Regions from separate parts of the Clostridium lapidicellarium genome, predicted to be linked through region 2. Evidence: a T-box and tRNA genes for the amino acid it is inferred to sense, from the RefSeq annotation. Region 2 holds a T-box; the other holds one or more tRNA genes.
The links. A T-box is a leader RNA that pairs with one kind of tRNA and senses whether it is charged. The one in region 2 lies ahead of thrS (threonine--tRNA ligase), so its partner is inferred to be a tRNA-Thr.
Positions count from the first base shown of each region.

Region 1: it has a tRNA-Thr gene. The T-box ahead of thrS (threonine--tRNA ligase) is inferred to sense a tRNA for this amino acid. The anticodon was not compared.

Region 1 covers NZ_JBGFFE010000006.1:91,242-100,215, reverse strand. Annotated here, with positions in the region: gene AB8S09_RS06365 (YybS family protein) at 1-196, shown strand, start outside; gene AB8S09_RS06360 (DHH family phosphoesterase) at 213-2,201, shown strand; gene rplI (50S ribosomal protein L9) at 2,202-2,645, shown strand; gene lonC (Lon family ATP-dependent protease) at 2,658-4,556, shown strand; gene AB8S09_RS06345 (replicative DNA helicase) at 4,615-5,949, shown strand; tRNA gene AB8S09_RS06340 (tRNA-Thr) at 6,098-6,173, shown strand; gene AB8S09_RS06335 (cell wall-binding repeat-containing protein) at 6,520-7,410, shown strand; gene AB8S09_RS06330 (ribonuclease H1 domain-containing protein) at 7,771-8,406, shown strand; gene AB8S09_RS06325 (phosphatase PAP2 family protein) at 8,798-8,974, shown strand, end outside.
Region 2 covers NZ_JBGFFE010000008.1:10,687-19,660, forward strand. Annotated here, with positions in the region: partial or broken gene AB8S09_RS07315 (ABC transporter ATP-binding protein) at 1-520, shown strand, start outside; gene AB8S09_RS07320 (DUF2705 family protein) at 585-1,748, shown strand; gene AB8S09_RS07325 (response regulator transcription factor) at 1,787-2,476, shown strand; gene AB8S09_RS07330 (HAMP domain-containing sensor histidine kinase) at 2,460-3,827, shown strand; tRNA gene AB8S09_RS07335 (tRNA-Cys) at 3,917-3,990, opposite strand; tRNA gene AB8S09_RS07340 (tRNA-Gly) at 4,001-4,075, opposite strand; tRNA gene AB8S09_RS07345 (tRNA-Phe) at 4,090-4,165, opposite strand; tRNA gene AB8S09_RS07350 (tRNA-Asp) at 4,169-4,245, opposite strand; tRNA gene AB8S09_RS07355 (tRNA-Val) at 4,258-4,333, opposite strand; gene ytxC (putative sporulation protein YtxC) at 4,524-5,426, shown strand; T-box leader at 5,478-5,707, shown strand; gene thrS (threonine--tRNA ligase) at 5,846-7,759, shown strand; ribosomal protein L20 leader region at 7,811-7,933, shown strand; gene infC (translation initiation factor IF-3) at 7,960-8,487, shown strand; gene rpmI (50S ribosomal protein L35) at 8,503-8,700, shown strand; gene rplT (50S ribosomal protein L20) at 8,730-8,974, shown strand, end outside.

The DNA of each region.
Region 1 (8,974 bases), on a different contig from region 2:
TTTTTTTATAGATGGAATAGCATTATTGACATATTATTTATTGAAAAAATTTAAAATATCTAAAAAAATTATTGCTGTCATTATAATATTAACAGCTTTATCCAGCTTATCATTATTTTATGTTCTAGCAGGATTTATAGATATGATATTTGATTTTAGAAAACTTGACCCTTATAGAAAATCAGGAAAAAAATAACTGGGGGTTTATTTTAATGGATAATAAGTATAATTACTTTACAAGTAATAATAAGGTATATATGATAATAATTGCAGTACTTATTTTAATGTTAATATTATATGAAGATAAAAAGATTATAGGTATTATAGCTGTTTGTTTATATATATTTCTTATAATTTACAATATAAAAAATACAAGATCAAGGAAAAACAAGTGGAAAAAGTTTATAGAGGATTTTTCCTCAAAACTTGATATGGCTACCAGAAGTACTATCGTAAAATTGCCATTTCCTCTTGTTATAATAAAGATGACCGGTGATGTCCTTTGGTATAATCAAAACTTTTCGCTTATATTGAAGGGTAAAGACATATTGGGCCAGAATATTAAAAATATAGCTGGAGACTTTAATGTAAAACAAGCTGCAAATGGGAAGGAAAATATATTTAGGTACATAAAAATCAATGATAAACACTATGATATATATTCTAACATAGTGGCAACTTCTGAAGATTTTAAAGATAGAGTTATGATATTGTATTTTTATGATGTAACGAATTCGTATAATATTATGACTTCTATAAATGCAAATAAAGAGACAGTAATGCTTATGGAAGTGGATAATTTTGACGATGTAATAAAAACCATGGAGGAAGATGATAGACCTCTTATAATAGCTGAAATAGAAAGAACCATAAATATGTATGCCCAGCGTTTGAAATCCATGGTGAGAAAATATGAGTCGAACAAATATGTATTTTGTGTTCAGAATAAATATATAGAAAATGAAATGAAAAATAAATTTGAAATACTTGACAACGTCAGAGAAATAAACATGGGAAATAAACTTTCCGTGACGCTCAGTATTGGTGTTGGAAGAGGTGGAGAGAACCCGCAGGAAAATGAAAAGTATGCGGTATCAGCTAAAGAGCTGGCACTCGGAAGAGGTGGGGATCAAGCAGTAGTAAAGACTGGGGATAAATTATTATTTTACGGTGGTAAGACTAAAGAAGTTGAAAAAAGGACTAAAGTGAAAGCTAGGGTAATAGCACAGGCACTTGTAGATATAATAAAAGATAGCAGTAATGTGTTTATAATGGGTCATGTCAATCCTGACATAGATTGTCTAGGTTCTTCAGTAGGACTTCATAGTGTGATAGCTCAATTGGGTAAGAAATGTTTCATAGTATTGGACAATGTCAATGAAAGTATAAGGCCTATACTTTGTGAAATAAAAAAAGAAAAAGAGTATCAAGATGTTTTTTTACATAGTCAGAATTGTAAGGATAAGATAAATGGGAATAGTCTTCTTATAATAGTGGATGTTTACAGTGAAGGATATGTACAAAATATGGATTTAGTAAAAAAATTTAATAGAAAGGCTGTAATTGACCATCACAGGAAACCACCGGATTTTATTGAAGATTCTATTTTAAATTATATTGAACCCTATGCTTCCTCTACTTCTGAACTTATTACCGAGATGATACCTTATATGGTGGAAAACCCTAAAATAAAAACTATAGAAGCAGAAGCCCTACTCGCAGGGATATGTGTTGATACGAAAAATTTTTATTTTAAAACTGGTGTAAGGACTTTTGAAGCTGCATCCTTTTTAAGAAGATTGGGAGCAGATACTATAGATGTGAAAAAATTTTTTTCAAATGATTTAAGCACTTATCTAAAAAAAGCCGAGATTATAAAGTCGGCGAAAATATGTAATAACATTGCCATAGCAGTATGTCCTGAAAAAATGGGAAATATATTGCTAGCTGCCAAAGCGGCAGATGAACTGCTAAATATTACTGGTATTCAAGCCTCCTTTGTTTTTGTTAAAATAAGAGATGAAGTTTATATAAGTGGAAGATCCTTGGGCGATATAAATGTACAGCTTATACTTGAAGCTTTGGGAGGCGGGGGGCATATGACTATGGCTGGGGCAAAGCTAAAAAATGTGACTGTGGATGAGGCACTGGAAAAATTAAAAATTGTTATAAAAAAATACTTTGAGGAGAGTGAAGATTAAATGAAAGTTATATTACTGAAAAATGTAAAATCCTTAGGTAAAAAGGGGGAAGTGGTAAAAACTTCAGATGGATACGCTAGAAATTATTTAATACCTAGAGGATTTGCTGAGGAGGCAAATGATGTAAATCTTCATATATGGAATAATAGAAAAGAAGCAGAAAGAAAACAAAAAATTTCAGAAATAGAAAAGGCACAGAAGCTTGCAGAAAACTTAAGGGGAAAAGAAATAAAACTTGATGTAAAATCAGGGGAAAATGGAAGACTGTTTGGTTCGATAACGGGTAAAGATATCTCGGATGAACTCAAAAGGAAATTCAATGTAAATGTAGATAAGAAAAAAATATTGGTAAACAATATAAGACAGCTTGGCATATATTATGTCGAGATTAAATTGTATCCTGAAATATCTACCAAAATAAAAGTTGTCATTGATGAAAAGTAAGGAGGAAAATTTGTGAAGCTGCAATTTGTAGATGGATTAAATAAAAAATCTAATAATTCTGTACCGTTGGATTCTCAAGTAAATGTTTTGAACAATTTATTAAAGAAAATGATGGATAAGGGTACTATAAAATCTAGAATAACAAAATATAAACTTGAAAACTATGTGAATAGTAAAAATGTATTGGAAAGACTATATGCCTTAAATAAAATAGTGAGCGATGGAAAAGGCCTGGAAATTATACCTGATGAATCAGAGGCACAGAATGCTTTAGAGAATACTAATAATTGGATTGCAGAAATTTTGGCGGAGAGATATGTTAAAAATAGTATTGAAAAAGAAGTGGAAAAAAATCTTATAGAACGCCAAGATAAATATATGGATGATATAAGACTTAATATTATAAAAAAGCAAAAGGGCTGTGAAAATGCAAAAACTTTAAAAAAATATGCGGAGCTTGAAATAATGGATTCCAAAACTTTCGGGAAAAATATACAGGAACTTTTGAGGCCTGAAAATTTTAAAGAGATTGTAGGCCAGGAAAGGGCTATAAAATCGATGATTTCAAAAATTGCATCACCGTATCCGCAGCATATAATTTTATACGGACCTCCAGGAGTGGGTAAAACTACAGCTGCCAGAATTGCACTTGAAGAAGCTAAAAAACTTAAATTCACTCCATTTGGCAGTGATGCCAAATTTGTAGAAGTAGATGGAAGCACATTGAGATGGGACCCGAGAGAAATTACAGATCCTCTTCTGGGTTCTGTGCATGATCCTATTTATCAGGGAACAAAGAGGGATTTAGCAGAGACTGGAATACCGGAACCGAAATTGGGACTTGTTACAGAAGCACATGGAGGAGTACTTTTTATTGATGAGATAGGTGAGCTGGATGAAATGCTTCAGAACAAACTTCTAAAAGTACTGGAAGATAAAAGAGTTCAGTTTTCATCTTCATATTATGATCCTGATGATGAAAATATCCCGAAATATATAAGATATTTATTTAAAAAAGGGGCTCCGGCAAATTTTTTACTTATAGGGGCTACTACACGGGATCCAAGTGAAATAAATCCTGCTCTTAGATCCAGGTGTACGGAAGTTTATTTTGAACCGCTTTCTACTAGAAGTATACAAAAAATAGTGGAAAATGCAGCTGAAAGACTTCATATAGAAATTGAAGATGGAGTATCCCAACTAATAAGTAAATATACTATAGAGGGAAGAAAAGCCGTTAACATATTATCCGATGCTTATGGGTACGCACTTTATAGCAATAAAATTGACAATTTAGGAGATAGGGTCTATATTTCAGTTAAAGATTTGCAGAGGATCATATCCATAAGTAGACTTGTACCATTTGAGGAAACTATTCCAAAAAGAAAATATGAAGTAGGACATATTTATGGACTAGGTGTATTGGGCTATATTGGCTCTACTGTAGAAATAGAGTCAGTAGTGTTTAAAGCCAAGGAGAGTGGAAAGGGAGTTGTAAGATTCAATGATACGGCAGGCAGCATGGCTAAAGATTCGGTGTTTAATGCAGCTTCAGTTATAAGAAAGATTACTGATAAAGATATAGGCGATTATGATATCCATGTGAATGTAATAGGAGGAGGGAAAATAGACGGACCTTCAGCAGGAGCTGCTATTACGGTATGTATAATAAGTGCCCTTTTAAATAAACCTTTAAGACAGGATATAGCTGTAACGGGGGAAATTTCTTTAAGAGGTAACATTAAACCCGTAGGCGGTATTTTTGAAAAAATTTATGGGGCAAAGAGAAAGGGAATAAAGACCGTGTTGATACCTGAAGAAAATTTAAGAGATCTATCTAATAGTGTAGAGGATGTTGAAATACGCTCTATATCCAATGTTGAAGAACTTATGGATATGGTCTTTAAGTAGGTATTATAAATCTTAGTAAATTTTGTTGACTATTGAAAACCTTAGGAGTGAAGTTCCCATGGATGTACCTTTTAGAAATATACCTCATAATATAGAGGCCGAGCAGAGTATAATTGGTTCAATGCTTATTGATAAAAACGCTATAGTTGAATCAATGCAGGTTTTAAAAGCTGAAGATTTTTATAAAGATTCTCATAAAGTTATATTTGAATCCATACTTGATCTGTACAAGAAAGATGTTGCCGTAGATATTATAACGTTGACTGAGGATTTAAAATCAAAATCCAAACTTGAAGCTGCCGGCGGAGTAACTTATATAAGTGAATTGAGCGGCTCTGTCGTGTCTACAGCAAATTTACAATCTTATATAAAAATTATAAAAGATAAATCCACCCTCAGAAAACTTATCAGAGCCTCTACAAAAATAATTGAGGAATGCTATAATAATCAAAATGATGTAGAAAAAAACATCGATATGGCTGAAAAGTCCATATTTGATCTATCGAGGGATATGAAAGCATCAGATTTTGAACCCATGAATGTAGTACTTGAAAGAGGATTTTTGGAAATAGAAAGATTATTTAACAATAAGGGAGAAACTACAGGGATAGCTTCAGGATTCAGAGAATTAGATGCAAAGACTTCTGGATTTCAAAAGGGGGATATGGTTTTAGTGGCAGCAAGACCTTCCATGGGTAAAACGACTTTTGCACTTAATATAGCAGAATATGCAGCTTTAAGGGAGGGGAAAAAGGTGGCCGTATTTTCCCTTGAAATGTCAAAGGAACAATTGGCATATAAATTGTTGTGTTCAGAAGCTCATATAGATATGTTAAAGCTTAGAACCGGAAACCTGGAAGATAAGGACTGGGAAAATATTGCCAGAGCTTCAGGACCATTAGCTGCTTCGAAAATCTTTATAGATGATACGGCAGGAATATCGATTATGGAAATGAGATCCAAATGCAGAAGGCTCAAAATGGAAGAGGGTATAGATATTATAATCGTGGATTATCTTCAACTCATGAGCGGAGGAAAAAGTTCGGAAAATAGACAGCAGGAAGTATCGGAGATATCAAGATCCATAAAGGCACTTGCCAAAGAAATGCAGTGCCCTGTTATTGCCGTATCTCAATTGTCGCGTGCTCCGGAGGCGAGGACAGATCATAGGCCTATGCTTTCCGATTTGAGAGAATCCGGTTCTATAGAACAAGATGCAGATATAGTTATGTTTTTATATAGAGATGAATACTACAATAAAGAAACGGAGGACAAAAATATAGCAGAATGTATTATTGCCAAACAGAGAAATGGCCCTACAGGTACAATAAAACTGGCATGGATGGGTCAATTCAGCAAGTTTGGAAATCTCGATGTGATTCATCAGGAATGATTTAATAAAACTTATTTGATCAAGTGAATTTCATCTAGAACTGGAATTCACTTGATTGTTTCAGCAATATTTGTAGAAATAATATTGCAATAAAGTAAATTGTATTTGATTATAGTTGTGATTTGTATTAAAATAGTATTGTGTTTTTGCTCCTATAGCTCAGTAGGTAGAGCAACTGATTCGTAATCAGTAGGTCACAGGTTCGACTCCTGCTGGGAGCACCAAAAGAGGATATATGAAGAATTTGCAGGCATTTTGAAATATTGAAATGCGAAAATCACTCACTTGTTTACTACTTAAAGTATGGTAAATGAGTGAGTGATTTTTTTACATAAATTTACCTGATTATAAAATATATTCTGATAGATAGGTATATAATTAATTTAAAAGATTTTAATGGGGAGATGATGTTTGCTATATATACAAGAAAGGAATAAAAACAATTATTGGGATTACATTTATGTCTTTGATTCTAACTACAGCTTTATCAGGTGGATCAGTTAAAGCAGCTCAAGGGAGGATAACCAGAGTAGGTGGTGCTAATAGTATGCAACAGCCGCACAGGTTGCAATGACAAATTGGCCTGATGGGAGTGATGATGTAGTGTTAATATCTGGAGAACAATATGCAGATGCAGTCAGTGCTTCAGCATTAGCCAAGAAATTGGGTGCAGCAATACTTTTGACTACACCTGACACACTGAGCCCAGATGCTAAGAAGGCACTTGATACATTGAAATCTAAGAACGTATATATTATTGGTGGAATGGCTTCAATTTCTCAAAACATAAGAAATGATCTTAAAGATAATTATACTCTGGCAGAATTAGGTGGAACTACAAGATACGAGACAAATGCTAAGGTAGCTGATGAACTGGTTAAATTGGGAGTTGACCCCAGTAATGTAATGGTTGTAGGAGGGGAAGGGTTCTCGGATGCCATTTCAGTAGCACCAGTAGCAGCTGCGAAAGGACAGATATTGTTACTGGTAAGCAACGACCAGTCTGCAACTCAACCGGTAATTGATTTTATAAGAGAAAATAATTCAGATGCAACAATTGTGGGAACTAAGAATGTAATAAATGATTATACTTATGACGCTCTTAGGGGAAATTCAAGGGTAAGTGGTGGATCAACCAGATTTGATACTAACCTGAAAGTATTGAATTATTTCAAAAATGATTTGAAATCTGATAATAAAATGTATATTGCAAATGCCAGCCCAGCAAATTCGGATGATATGTTTGCGGATGCACTGGTAGCTTCAGCTGTAGCTGGGAAGTATTCAGCACCACTTGTATTAGTCGATAGTGACAATTCTACAGCAACTTCCAATGCTATAAAATATATTAAAGATAATGCTACAACAAATACCGATTTACAGCTAATCGGCGGAACAGGTATTGTTTCACAGGATATTGAAGAAAGAATTAATGATTTATTTATGATATTTTACAAATGATTATATATAAAATATATAGACAAAAATAGGAGAATGACTGCGATTTTATTAGAAATTTGTATAGGAATTTTAATATAGATAAAGTTCAGAGAAATCATAATCTTGTTGGATAGTATAAGAATAAAGATTATAAATATAACGAATTGATTATTAAAAATTATTAATATTATATGTTCTTATGTGTTGGCACTTTTGTTGGCAGAATTATATTTTTCACAGAAATTAGCAGGAATATAATAATTAATATAGAAAATAAAGTATATGGATATTATTTAATGTAAATTATTCTTGATCAAGTGATTCTTAGCAATGGCAGTGTTCGGGTAAAATTGATGTTCACCGGAGAAAGGAATTATAAAAATGTCTAAGAAAAAATATTATGCGGTAAAAAAAGGGTACAGTACTGGAATTTTTGAAAATTGGGTTGAGTGCCAGCACAGTATTAACGGATACAGTGATGCTGAATACAAGTCATTTGGAAATATAGAAGATGCCAGAGCATATATGGATAATAAAGATATAGGGGATGTACATAAAAACACAGCTATTAAACTTAATACACCAATTGCATATATTGATGGAAGTTATTCGGATGCTGTAAAAAGGTATTCCTTTGGATATATTATATTAATGCCCAATGGTGATGAAATTAGGAATTCAGGGTATGGTAATGAGGCAGATGCACTGAAGATAAGAAATGTGGCAGGAGAATTGCAGGGTGCCATGCATGTTATTAAGTTTTTAAGTGACAGCGGATATAAAAAAGCTATAATAAGGCATGATTATCGGGGCATTTCAAAATGGGTTACAGGAGAATGGAAGGCAAAAAATAATACTGTAAAAAAGTATATTGAATTTATGTCGAGGTATAAAAATAAAATACATATATCTTTTGAAAAAGTGCAGGCTCATTCCGGTGATAAATTTAATGAAGAAGTGGATGCTATTGCTAAAAGTGCATTAAATGGCAATCAAAAGATAAAAAAAGCCAAATAGATACTTTTTATTGTTTACAAATAGTTTATAATTATGACATTAAGGCGTAACAAATACCATATATAATAGAAAGTGTCCTAAGGAAATATCTTAGAGAAAATGAAAATGATGTATTTGAACATAGAAAAGTATTAAGAAATTAATGGTAATTACCAAGAGGTGTCTGCGGTTGCAGGGCACGGTAAATTTAAGTGCAACCTCCATAAGTCACTATAATATTGTAGTACTTTTCCCTTTAAAGTATACTGTATAAATAAGGCGTTGGTTGTTTACGACGCCCTATTTTTCTAGTTAAAATCATAAATTATTAAGAGTTTTTAATGTATTATTAATCTTTTAGTAATATTGAGCATATAGAATAAAGTTGGAATAATAAAAACCAATGTAGAAGGTGGTACTTTTGATAAAGAAGTTTGATGATTTTATTTTGGAATTTGTGCAGGATAATATGCGCAGACCAATCATGGATAAAATCATGACATTTATTACAGCTTTGGGAAATGGAGGTACACTTTGGATTGCAATAGCTTTGTACTTGATATTTTATAGAGGTTATAAATTAACGGGA
Region 2 (8,974 bases):
TGGTGCTGGGAAGACTACGCTGATCAAAATTATAACGGGTATGTTATTTCCAGATGAAGGTGAAATTATAATAGGAGGAAAGAGTCTTGAAACTGAAAGAGAAGAGGCATTGCAAAATGTGGGCGCTATAGTGGAAACGCCGGAGTTTTACGGATACATGACAGGAAGACAAAATTTAAATTATATAGCAAGTATGCTGGAAAATGTTACAAAAGATAAAATAGAAGATGTTATTAAATATTCTAAATTAGGTGTAAAAATTGATAAAAAAGTGAAGACCTATTCTTTGGGAATGAAGCAGAGGCTGGGCCTTGCCCAAGCTCTTATGGGTGAAATATCTCTTTTAATATTGGATGAACCTACGAATGGTTTGGATCCAATTGGAGTTGTGGAACTTAAAAAAACTATAAAGATTTTAGCTGAAGAGAAAGGGGTATGTGTTTTTATATCCTCACATATTTTAAGCGAAATAGAGAGTATATGTACAAAGGTTATTTTTATAAATGAGGGTAAAATTGTGGGAACCTGTTCTAATTTAAAACAAAATCTAGAAGAAAAATTCATAGAAATGATGGGGGAAAATGATGAATAAGTATATATGGGAGGAAGTAAAAAGAATAATAATTAAAAAGAAAATTTGGATTGTTATTGTTATTATGATTACAATTGGCTTTGGATTGATAAGTATATTGAAGACAAATACCCTAGAAGTACAAATCCAGAAATATAAGGCTCTTCTTGTCAACCAAAAAATGGGCAGGGATAAAGCTAATTCAGAACTCAAAAAAGCTGAATTTTCCAGAGATATAGTGAGTACCCAGAAGGAGATAAAGGATAAGGAAAAACAATTGAATGAAATAAAAAGTTATGATAGATCAAAACTGGATCAGCGGATTCAAAAATTGAAAAAGAAAAATAATCCTGAGAATGAATACAAGCTGCTTCAATTGAAATATGAGAAAAAATACAATATAGGAAAAAGTGAACTTATACCAAAGGGGATGTATTCAGCTATGGAAATTCTGACATATTTTATACCGGTGTTTTTTTTACTTATTCTCATTGTATTTTTATCCGATATAGTGTCAGGAGATTATTCCCCAAATACAATTAAAAATTTGGTTACAAAGCCTATTTCAAGGAAGAAAATCATTGTGTCCAAATTTGCTGCTTCCATGATTTTAAATATAGGTATGTTGATTGCAAGTACCTTAATATTCATATTGGAAGCTGGAATTCATCTGGGTTTTTCAGATTACAGACTGCCTTTTGATGTAGGTGCAAGGTATGTTTTTGACAGTTCTCTTACGTTAAGTCCAATAACTTCACAGATGAAGTATGTGAGTGGAAGCAGATCAATTATTCCACTCTGGAGTGCAATTATCGAATTGCTATTGATTGCAATAATTGTTTCAGCTGCTATTATATCAATAATTTTGCTCATATCGGTTTTCTGCAGAAATTCACTTGTTTCCTCCCTTGTAAGTTTTATACTAATTGGAGGAACAGCTGTCTGGTACCTTTTTGGTTTTGCAGGCAGATATGTTGTATCGGCAAAATACGGAGCTTTTGTAAAATTTCTGCCCATTCCATATATAGTTGATGTAATGGGGGTTTTAAGCGGTGATATTTCTGTGCAGCTTACCAGCACTATAAATGTGTTTTCTGTATTGATGGTCTGTTTGGCATGGACTTCAATTATGCTGTTTTTGAGCAGTTATGTTTTTGGTAAGAGGGATTTTGATTGAAAATACAAAGTGCTATAATTTTAAATTGGGTGATTGTTGTGAAGAAAAATATATTGATAATAGATGATGACAATGACATAAGAAATATGCTTGTGAATTATTTTAAAAAGGAAGATTACTTGGTGTATTATGCTTCTGATGGAGAGAAGGGTCTGCAAATTTTGGAATCCAAGTCAGTTTCTCTGATAATTCTAGATATTATGATGCCAAAGATGGATGGCTATACCATGTTGTCTAAACTCAGAGAATTCTCAAGTGTGCCTGTTATACTTCTCACTGCAAAAGACCAGCAAATGGACAAGATAAGGGGATTTATAGTTGGATGTGATGATTACATAGTAAATCCCTTTGATTTTACAGAACTTTCATTGAGGGTGTTAGCTGTACTCAGAAGATCTAAAGTCAGTAATACCCTGCAGAACCACGTGTTGAAAATTAGGGATATAGAAATAAATACCCTGGAACATACAGTAAAAAAAGATAATAGGGAAATTGTACTTACTCCGAAGGAATATGAGATTTTGTATACACTGGCATCAAATAGGGGTCGGGTATATTCCACCAGAATGCTCTATGAAATAATTTGGAAAGATACCTTTATGGAAAATGACAATACTGTAACCATGCATGTTAAAAATTTAAGGAGAAAACTAGGAGACAGTGTTAAACAGGGAAAATATATAAAAACCATATGGGGAGTGGGCTATAAAATTGAAAAAAATATTTAAACTCAGAAGTGAACTGGTTTTTTCTGCAGTTATTTCGGTAATTGTATCACTTATACTTGCAGTTTTTTTAAGAGAATTTGTTTTGGGTTCTTTTTTAAATAGTTATAATGATACCCCCGAATATATACATAAAAATATGATTACTCCAGTTGAACGGGACTTGAAGAACATGGATATGAATGATCCTGGAGAATTACAGAAATATATGAGTGAAGAATATAGCATGACTTACTATATTTTTGTAGTGAGAAAAGACGGAAAGGTGATAGCTTCAAACAACAGGGAAATTAAAAGTCTAGATAATAATCAGATTGAAAATGGAAAGAAGACATTTGAATTTTTAAATGCCCATAGAGATAATCTGGTTAAAATAACCAGGTGTGATTATGTAAAAGATGGGTACTATTTGTATTACATATATACGGGTTATGGTAAATTGGATAATAGCAATATTGTAGGTATGATGGCAGTTTTAATCTTCATAATTGTATTTTTCATGCTCATATGGAGGCGTATATCTTATATATCCCAAATAAAATCAACGGTTAGAAGTATCGCTGAAGGTGATCTATCCAAAAGAGTTCCTCTTAAATACAAAAATGAACTCAGGGAATTATCCGAAGATGTAAATTACATGGCTTCAAAAATAGAAAGGGAAGAGAAAAACAGAAACGAATTTTTTACTAATATATCCCATGATCTGAGAACTCCTTTGACCACTATACTGGGATATATAGATATGATTAAAAATGGAAAATATGATTCAGAACATGAACTCAATGATTATATAGATATAATGAACAGAAAAGGATTGTATTTAAAAAACATGCTGGATGATTTCTTTGAATATTCAAAATTGGCTTCCAATGACATAATACTGGAAAAACAATATTTGCAGTTAAATGAACTGGCAAGGCAGGTAACCGAAGAAGATGAAGATGAATTTATACGGAAGGGCTTGAAGTTTTCACTCAAATTACCTCAGGAATCTATTGGTATTGAGGTAGATCCCGATCTATTTTTAAGGACAGTAAACAACCTTTTAAGTAATGCACTTAAGTATTCTAAGAATGGTACGACTGTTGAGCTCAAGGCAGGTAGGGAAAAATACAATGATAGTTTTTATTCAGTAGTTTCAGTGTCAAATATTCCTAAAGTTCCAATTGATGATGAAGATATGGAGAATTTTTTTGAGAGATCATACAAGAGGGATTTATCTAGGAAAGAAGAGGGCAGCGGCCTTGGGTTGTCAATTGTAAAAGAAATAGTTAAACTTCATGGTGGGTTTGTAAAGGTGTTTAGAGAAAATAAAAAACTGACATTTAAAATATTTCTACAGATGAAATGTTAAATTTAAGTGAATTGATAATTTGATTTATAGGGTGAAAAGATATAACTTGATTGCTGAATTTCAGTAACTAGGTTATATCTTTTTGGGTTTGGAGGCGCCACCCAGATTTGAACTGGGGATGAAGGTTTTGCAGACCTCTGCCTTACCGCTTGGCTATAGCGCCCTATCTAAAATGGAGCGGAAGACGGGATTTGAACCCGCGACATCCACCTTGGCAAGGTGGCACTCTACCACTGAGTCACTCCCGCATGCTTCAAAATAATGGTGGCCAGACCAGGAATCGAACCAGGGACACGAGGATTTTCAGTCCTCTGCTCTACCGACTGAGCTATCTGGCCCAATGGCGACCCAGAAGGGGTTCGGACCCTCGACCTCCGGCGTGACAGGCCGGCACTCTAACCAACTGAGCCACTGGGCCGTAATCATAATATGGTGGGCACAACAGGGCTCGAACCTGTGACCCCCTGCTTGTAAGGCAGATGCTCTCCCAGCTGAGCTATGCGCCCATAAGCACATTATTACCACGACAATTCATATTATATATTGAGTTCTAGATATTGTCAATACTCTAGGCAAAATTTAAAGTTAAAAAAGTGATTTTAGATTTATCCAATTTTGCAATGTCGATATTTGACAATAGAAATTTGAATATAGATTTTGTTTGGATGCATACTATTTTTGAAGGGAGTGTGAAAGATGCTGCTATTAACAATAGTTTACGATAAAGAAAGAAAAGAGATAATACAGGGAATTCAAGAACTAAAAGAGTATTTCAGACATAAAGGTGTGCTTATTGGAATATATGAAAGTATGGAATCTAATACTCACTTCCTTAAGTTATTTTGTGATAGGGAAATTGATAACAAGCTTAGAAATATATTTAATATGTATATTGCAAATATTATATACAATATAGTGATAGAAGAATTTTGTGAAGAGGATATCTTAGCTTTTTTATCCAATGAATATTTTTTCCTTAAATATGATGAGCTGGAAGAAATCAGGCTGGAGAGCATGAAGGTGCTTGAAGGCGGAATGAAAATTATAGATGAAAATTCAATATCATGTATAAATAAAAGAAATGATATACTGGATAAAATATCTAAGTGCATAAGTGAAAATAATGAAATAAATATAGATGGATTCATAACTTTTAGAATAAAAGAACTTCTGGGTGATCTGGAGAGTATAGTTGACAAAGTAGTGGAAAAATATATGGTAAACAAGGAATACAATGAATTTATAAAACTTTTAAAATATTTTGTAGAAATTCAAGAAAGTAAAATAGATTATTTAAGTATAATAATTGACAATAATGGAAAATATATAATAAAAGATGGAGAGAGGGATATAACAAGAAGTTTTTTTAAGGAATTCACAGAATTAAATCATGACGAAAATATGACTTCGGATTTGGATGACATTTTGATAAGTGCACTTATAACTGCTTCACCCAGTAAAATTGTAATTCACTGTGCTGAGAATTGTAGGAATCCAGAACTTATAAATACTATTGAAAAAGTTTTTACCGGCAGAGTTAAATTTTGCAATAATTGTAGTATATGTGAGTCTATAAAAAATAATTTTAATAGAATTTAATTTTTTTATTGACAGAGTCATTTTAGAATAATATAATAAAGCCAAATAGAAGTAAAAACTGTGAAAGGGAAAAGTAGACGGATCAATTATTTTAAGAGAGAGGAATTGCAAGCTGAAAAATTCCTTAGGTAAAATCTGTTGAAAAACCACCCGGGAGTTGTATACTGAATTTTTATTAAGTATTTCCGCTGGCCAGCGTTAAAGGTTGAGAGAATAGTGTATGAGATCTTTGGCTTTATACTGTTAAGTTGGGTGGAACCGCGGTAATACTCGTCCCATAAGAGGGAGGAGCTTTTTTTTATTCATTTTTATACTTTAACCAAAGATTGGATATTTTTATTTTATTATCAGGTGAATGATGAAATTACTTGAAAAAGGAAATTTTTGAAATCGGAAGATTTATTAAGGAGGAATAAATAATGTTAAGTATAACTCTTATAGACGGTAAAAAAATAGAAGTGGAGAAGGGTCCAAAGGTAATTGATGTGGCCGGAAAATTGAGTACTTCTCTGAAGAAAAAAGCACTTGGAGCTAAATTAAATGGAAAAGTAGTTGAACTCAATCAGCCGATAAATGAGGACTGTAAACTTGAAATCCTAACTTTCGATGATGAAGACGGTAAAAAGATATTGAGGCATACTGCTTCCCATGTGCTTGCTCAGGCCATAAAGAGACTTTATCCGGAAGTTAAACTTGCCATAGGGCCTGCCATAGATTCGGGATTTTACTATGATGTGGATGCAGATTTTTCATTTACACCGGAACTTTTGGTTAAACTTGAAAATGAAATGAACAAGATAGTAAAAGAAAATATTAAATTGGAAAGATTTGAACTTCCGAGAGAAAAAGCTATAGAGTTCATGAAAGACAGAAAAGAACCATATAAAGTACAGTTGATAAAGGATTTGCCGGAGGATGCAGTCATATCTTTTTACAAACAGGGTGATTTTGTAGATCTCTGTGCAGGGCCGCACTTACCTTCTACCGGAAAGATAAAGGCGATAAAACTTCTTTCTATAGCAGGTGCTTATTGGCGTGGGAACGAAAAAAATAAGATGCTGCAGAGGATATATGGAACTGCCTTTGAAAAGAAAAGTGATTTGGAAAACTATTTAAAGATGATGGAAGAGGCTAAAAAGAGAGATCATAGAAAACTGGGCAAAGAATTGGATCTTTTCAGCATGCATGAAGAAGGACCCGGATTCCCGTTTTTCCATCCAAAGGGAATGATAATTAGAAATGAACTTCAGAATTTTTGGAGAAAAATGCATAGAAAAGCCGATTATGATGAGGTAATGACTCCAATTTTATTAAATGAGGAGTTGTGGCATCAATCGGGACATTGGGATCATTATAAGGAAAATATGTATTTTACTAAAATAGACGGCGAAAATTATGCTATAAAGCCTATGAACTGTCCGGGAGCTATACTCATCTATAAAAACAGCATACGTTCTTATAGGGACCTGCCTAAGAGATATGCTGAAATGGGAATTGTGCACAGACATGAGAAGTCAGGGGCACTTCACGGACTTATGAGAGTAAGGTGCTTTACTCAGGATGATGCCCACATATTTGTGGCAAGGGATGACATCACTCATGAAATCACTCAGGTTATAAAACTTATAGATGATTTTTACAAGGTATTTGGATTTGAATATTTTGTTGAACTTTCAACAAGACCTGAAAATTCCATGGGAACTAAGGAAGAATGGGACGCCGCAACTGACGGACTTAAAGATGCACTTAAAGTGTCCGGCCTTGATTATAAGATAAATGAAGGAGATGGGGCTTTTTACGGACCCAAGATAGATTTCCATTTAAAAGACTGTATTGGAAGGACATGGCAATGTGGAACAGTGCAGTTGGATTTCCAGATGCCGGAGAAATTTGATCTAACTTATATAGGGGCGGATGGAGAAAAACACAGACCGGTTATGGTACACAGAACTGTATTTGGTTCCATAGAGAGATTTATAGGAATACTCATAGAGCACTATGCAGGAGCATTTCCAGCTTGGCTTGCACCGGTACAGGTAGAAGTCATGGATATTACAGATGATCAGAAGGACTATGCAGATAAGATAATCAAGGAGCTTAAGGATGAGGATATAAGAGTGGAAGCTGATCTCAGAAATGAGAAGATAGGCTATAAAATAAGAGAAGCCCAGATGCAGAAAGTACCTTATATGATTATTTTGGGAGATAGAGAAGTGAAGGAAAAGGGTATATCTGTGAGAAGTAGAAAAAATGGAGATTTGGGTTCCATGTCACTGGATGATTTTATAGCGAAACTTAAAGAGGAAATTTCTCAAAAAGTGAGTGATGTATAAGATTGGAAGAATTTGATGTTGACTTGCAGTGACAAAAATAGTATAATATAGTTCGTTAAGTAGAAACCAGCCGTTTCTCACCTTACGGCATGGCCAGTAAGGTTTGTGAAAGCTTTTTATGAATTTTTATTTCATGTATGTAGAGGACGGCAGAAGCCGTCCTTTTTTATTTTAATGTTTTTGTTTAATTCACTTAGGAGGTGAAGAATATAAAGAAAGGTTTTCTTTTAAATGATAAAATAACTGCAAAAAAAGTAAGAGTTGTTTCCAATAACGGAGGTAATAAGGATGAGATTGTGCCTTTAGAAAAGGCTTTGAAACTTGCGGAAGAGCAAAATTTGGATTTGGTTTTGATATCTCCGAGGGCGAATCCCCCTGTTTGTAAAATAATGAATTATGGGAAATTTATCTATGAACAATCCAAGAAGGAGAAAAAGGCTAGGAAAAAACAAAAAGTTATAAATATAAAAGAAGTAAGACTCAGTCCTACTATTGAAGAACATGACATCGACATTAAAGCGAAAAATGCAAAGAAGTTTTTGCTTACTGGAGATAAGGTCAAGGTTACTGTAAGGTTTAGAGGTAGAGAAGCCGGTCATTCTTTCATGGGTAGAAAGATTTTGAATAATTTTTATTCCAAACTTGAAGATGTCAGCTTAATAGAGAAACAACCAAAACTTGAAGGCAGAAACATGACTATGACATTGTGGACAAAGAAAAATAATTGAAGGGAGGAAATTGTTATGCCAAAAATGAAGACAAAAAGAAGTGCGGCAAAGAGATTTAAGGTTACAGGAACAGGTAAGTTAAAGAGGGCAAAAGCTTATAAAAGTCATATATTGACTAAAAAAAGCACAAAAACTAAAAGAAATCTTAGAAAAGCGGGATATGTATCAAAAACTCAGAAAAAAATAATGAAAAAATTGATACCTTATGTATAAGTAAAAAATTCTAAAAAGGAGGTTTTAAAATGGCAAGAGTAAAAAGGGCTGTCAATGCTCGTAAACATCACAGAAAAGTGTTAAAGCTTGCAAAAGGATACTACGGCGGTAAAAGTAAATTGTTTAAAGCAGCTAATGAAACAGTTATAAGGGCTTTGAGAAATGCATATGTGGGAAGAAAATTAAAGAAGAGGGATTTCAGGAAACTCTGGATAGCTAGAATAAATGCAGCAACTAGGATGAACGGACTTTCTTATTCGAAATTCATAAATGG